One region of the Peribacillus sp. NPDC097197 genome, then DNA from elsewhere that is predicted to be linked to it. Evidence: riboswitches for the same ligand, from Rfam matches in the RefSeq annotation. Region 1 holds a riboswitch; the other holds the start of a gene.

Region 1 (2,208 bases):
CCGGGAATATGCTGAAAAAGGACAACTCTATAAACAGGCTGACCGAATAAAGTAACACCAATCGTATGATTACAAAAAACGCTTAGCTAAAAATAGGATTCCTTGAATTATTCCCTAGGAAGCCATATTTAATCCTATTTTTGCCCATCAAAAAAGGTGCCTTGCATTAAAGCAAGGCACCTTTTCTCATATGATTTACGCTTTAGCTTGTGTTTTTAAAGCTTCTGCTTTATCCGTACGCTCCCAAGGCAAATCAACATCTGTACGGCCGAAGTGACCATATGCAGCTGTTTGCTTGTAGATTGGGCGACGTAGGTCAAGCATCTTGATGATACCAGCTGGACGTAGGTCGAAATTCGCCTCTACCAATTCCACTAGCACCTCTTCACTTACTGTTCCCGTTCCAAATGTATCGATTGAGATGGATACAGGCTTAGCCACGCCGATTGCGTAGGCCAATTGCACTTCCGCTTTGTCAGCCAGGCCAGCAGCTACGATGTTCTTCGCAACGTAACGAGCGGCATATGCAGCAGAACGGTCCACTTTTGTTGCATCTTTACCAGAGAAAGCACCGCCGCCGTGACGAGCGTATCCGCCGTACGTATCAACGATGATTTTACGGCCAGTAAGACCAGCATCCCCTTGAGGTCCGCCGATTACAAAACGGCCAGTCGGGTTGATGAAGTATTTCGTATCTTCATTGATTAAGTCAGCCGGTACGACCGCATTAATCACATGTTCTTTTAAGTCGGCTTGAATTTGTTCAAGTGTCACTTCAGGATCATGTTGTGTGGAGATGACGATTGTGTCTACACGTACAGGTAGGTTATTTTCATCATATTCAACCGTTACCTGCGTTTTTCCATCAGGACGTAAATAACTTAGCGTGCCATCTTTACGAACTTGAGAAAGACGGAATGATAGCTTATGAGCCAATGAAATGGGAAGTGGCATAAGCTCTTCCGTTTCATTGCACGCGAATCCGAACATAAGACCTTGGTCCCCTGCACCGATAGCATCGATTTCCTCATCGGACATCGTACCTTCACGTGCTTCCAATGCTTTATCAACACCCGCTGCAATATCAGCAGACTGCTCATCGATCGAGCTTAGCACAGCACAAGTCTCGGCATCGAAACCATATTTCGCACGAGTGTACCCGATACCTGCAATCGTATCGCGGACAATGCGTGAAATATCCACGTAAGCCGATGTTGTAATTTCTCCAGCAACAAGTACAAGACCTGTCGTTACACTTGTTTCACACGCAACGCGTGCATTTGCATCCTTAGCTAGGATTGCATCTAAAATGGAATCTGAAATCTGATCACAAATTTTATCCGGATGGCCTTCTGTCACAGATTCAGAAGTAAATAGACGTTTCTTTGACATCTTATTTCCTCCTTGGAAGTTAGTATGTTGTAGGCATGAGCCTGATCTTTTACGGAACTCGTTTCCCTTATTAGTTTCAATCATAGACACAGAATTAATGAATAAAAACACAAAAACCTTCCCTGGCAATGAGGAAAGGTTTAAAAATTCTATCATCTATCCTTTCACTCTTATCGTTCAAGGGTTTTTTACCTTGCTCAGGTTAGCACCATCACCACTATTCCTTGAAGGTTCATCGCTTTATTTTCGGCGATTGACCTTGGAGTCAAGTTCAATATGGCAGGTTGCTGGGTTTCAAAGGGCCTGTCCCTCCACCAACTCGGGATAAGAGAATCCGTACAATTTAAGATACTATCGTATTTAGTCTGAATTTGTCAATGTTTTTCTAAATAGAACATTTTTCCCCAATGAAAAATAAAAAAACTTTTTATCTGGCACAGCCGGACTATAAATAGTATTCTTAAAGAGTGTAAACTAAGAAGATAAGACCATTTACTTACAATGGATAAATCAGACAAAATGAACATACCATCCGAACCCCTATATTCATCCCTTTTTCAGATACATAAATGGTTGTTCACTTCTTTTCTTCCTATATAAATGAAAAGGTACACTAATCCTAAAACGGGACTTCACAAAGACTTGTGGCAGCAATCGTTTTTCACATCCTAGATTCACTTCATCCAGATCGTCTCCCGAATCAACCAGATTCAAAAACATCCATCCAGGATGACTCACTGCAAGTATATGCCCGCACTATACATAAGGTTACACTCGAAGTGAGATAATTGATTAATGTGACTATTCCATTTTCAT
Region 2 (2,208 bases), on a different contig from region 1:
AAACTCCGATTATTTTCACTCCTCATAGTGGAGGGATACTCGCCCTTCAGGTTTTTAACGAAAAAGAGAAATTCATCATCGGTGGCTATTCGAGTGAACCAGCCATCACGGAAAGCGGTAATTCATTAACGGTGAGGATCCCGCCAAATTATGAAGGGTATATTGAACCGTTTTCTACGTATGCAATGGAAAACTTCGGAAAGAAAATTGCGGCATTGCCACCATCTTCCCAGTACGGGAAGGACTGGGCGGAAAACCTACTTCCTCATTGGGAAAAACAGGGTGGTGAAGTCGTATATAACGCCTCCATTGATTTTTCTAAAGAAACGGATTTCTTCACGACTGTTACAAATGCCCTAAAAGAAAAGCCTGATGTCCTTTTCATCGGGGGGGCGTCAGAGCCTACGGCCAAGGTTGCAAAACAAGCAAGGGAACTAGGCTTTAAAGGCGGTTTCATTATCATGGACCAGGCGAAACTGGATCAAATGAAACCAATAGCGGGCTCGTACGAAACATTGGAAGGTTCGATCGGTGTTCTTCCGCTAATCGATTCCAAGGAAGAAGCAATACCGGCATTCATTGATAAATATAAAAAAATTTATAAGGAAGATGCTAGTTCTGAAGTGGGGTTGAATTACATTGCTATGTATGCCTTTGTGGAGGCAATGAAAGCGGCGGGAACAGTCGATGATGTGAATGCGATCCGTGACCATATGCAGGATGGGCTGACAAATACGGCACCTGAACAGAAAATTTACAATATACCATCGATTGACGAAAACGGTGGATTCGCAGCAAAAGTCGTTGTAGGAGCGGTCGAAGATGGAAAAGTGGTACCCATCAATGTAGAAGAATAAAGGTGCTTTCACACTAACTACCTTTTCGCCCCGAAAGCTAAAAACTAATGCATTCCATCAGTTTATAAAAATCTTTAATACTTTACCTTGCGAAAACTCTTAAAATGCTGTACTCTTATATTTGCTTTGAAAAAATGAATATTTCTTACTTCTTATCAAGAGAGACTGAGGGACTGGCCCGAAGATGTCTCGGCAGCAGACTTATTTAGAGTGCTGTGCCAAATCCAGCAGGCGATTGACCTGAAAGATAAGAGGAGTGTTTATAGATTAAAAGACCTCTTCTTGTAATAAAACGGAAGAGGTCTTTTTGTACTCATAGGATAGGAATCTGTTCTTGATGGTTTGTTACTATTCTATAATCAAGACCATATTAAAATGAAGGGATGCCGGAAAATTTAGAGAGTCCAAAAAGAGTATCCATTACCATTACCATGCAAAATACTAAAGAGGTGTACATCATGAGTTTAGACAATAAAGGGAATCCATGGGCTTTAACGCCGTTTATCGTTTTTTTGATATTATTTATAGGTTCAGGTGTTATTACAAAAGATTTTTACACATTTCCAGTGATTGTTGCCATAGCCATTGCATCTGCTACGGCACTGGCAATGAATCGAAAGGAATCATTCGATCAGAAAGTAGAAATCTTTTGTAAAGGTGCCGGGGATTCAAACATCATGTTGATGGTTGTCATATTCCTATTGGCTGGGGCTTTTTCGGAAGTGGCAAATGGGATGGGGGCCGTAGCGTCTACGGTGAATCTAGCACTTTCAATTGTTCCGCAAAATCTTTTAATGGTGGGGTTATTTATTATCGCCTGCTTTATCTCATTATCAATGGGGACAAGTATGGGAACGATAGTGGCTTTAGCACCTATTGGAGTAGGAATCAGTGATCAAACGGATATATCTGTTGCCCTTTCCATGGCTGCGGTCATTGGTGGTGCCATGTTCGGTGATAATCTTTCTTTCATTTCGGATACGACTATAGCAGCTGTACGCACACAGGGAACGAAAATGAAAGATAAGTTCAAAGTGAACTTTTTTATTGTGTTACCTGCTGCAATAATCACATGTTTTATCCTTGGTTTTCTGACGATGGGTGAACAAGCTACAATTTCTGGAGAAGCCTACAATTGGGTCAAAATTCTACCTTACCTTTGTGTTCTAGTGGCAGCATTGGCAGGGATCAATGTATTCTTGGTTCTCTCTATCGGCATCGTCTTTGCCGGAATCATCGGTTTAGCGGATGGTAGTTATCATGCAATGGAAGTGATTCAAAAAATGGGGGATGGAATGGCTGGGATGTATGAAATCTCCTTCCTAGCGATTTTGATTGCAGGCATGGTTTC

What was found. A riboswitch is a leader RNA that binds a small molecule or an ion and turns the genes downstream of it on or off. The one in region 1 is predicted to bind S-adenosylmethionine.
Region 2: linked by a shared signal. The riboswitch ahead of ACQKL6_RS13520 (Na+/H+ antiporter NhaC family protein) and the one ahead of metK (methionine adenosyltransferase) in region 1 are both predicted to bind S-adenosylmethionine.

What each region holds. Positions count from the first base shown of each region.
Region 1 is NZ_JBNNST010000007.1:44,992-47,199, reverse strand. Features, by position in the region: gene ACQKL6_RS11040 (gamma carbonic anhydrase family protein) at 1-55, shown strand, start outside; gene metK (methionine adenosyltransferase) at 196-1,392, opposite strand; SAM riboswitch class I at 1,560-1,723, opposite strand.
Region 2 is NZ_JBNNST010000009.1:89,283-91,490, reverse strand. Features, by position in the region: gene ACQKL6_RS13525 (ABC transporter substrate-binding protein) at 1-857, shown strand, start outside; SAM riboswitch class I at 1,007-1,111, shown strand; gene ACQKL6_RS13520 (Na+/H+ antiporter NhaC family protein) at 1,316-2,208, shown strand, end outside.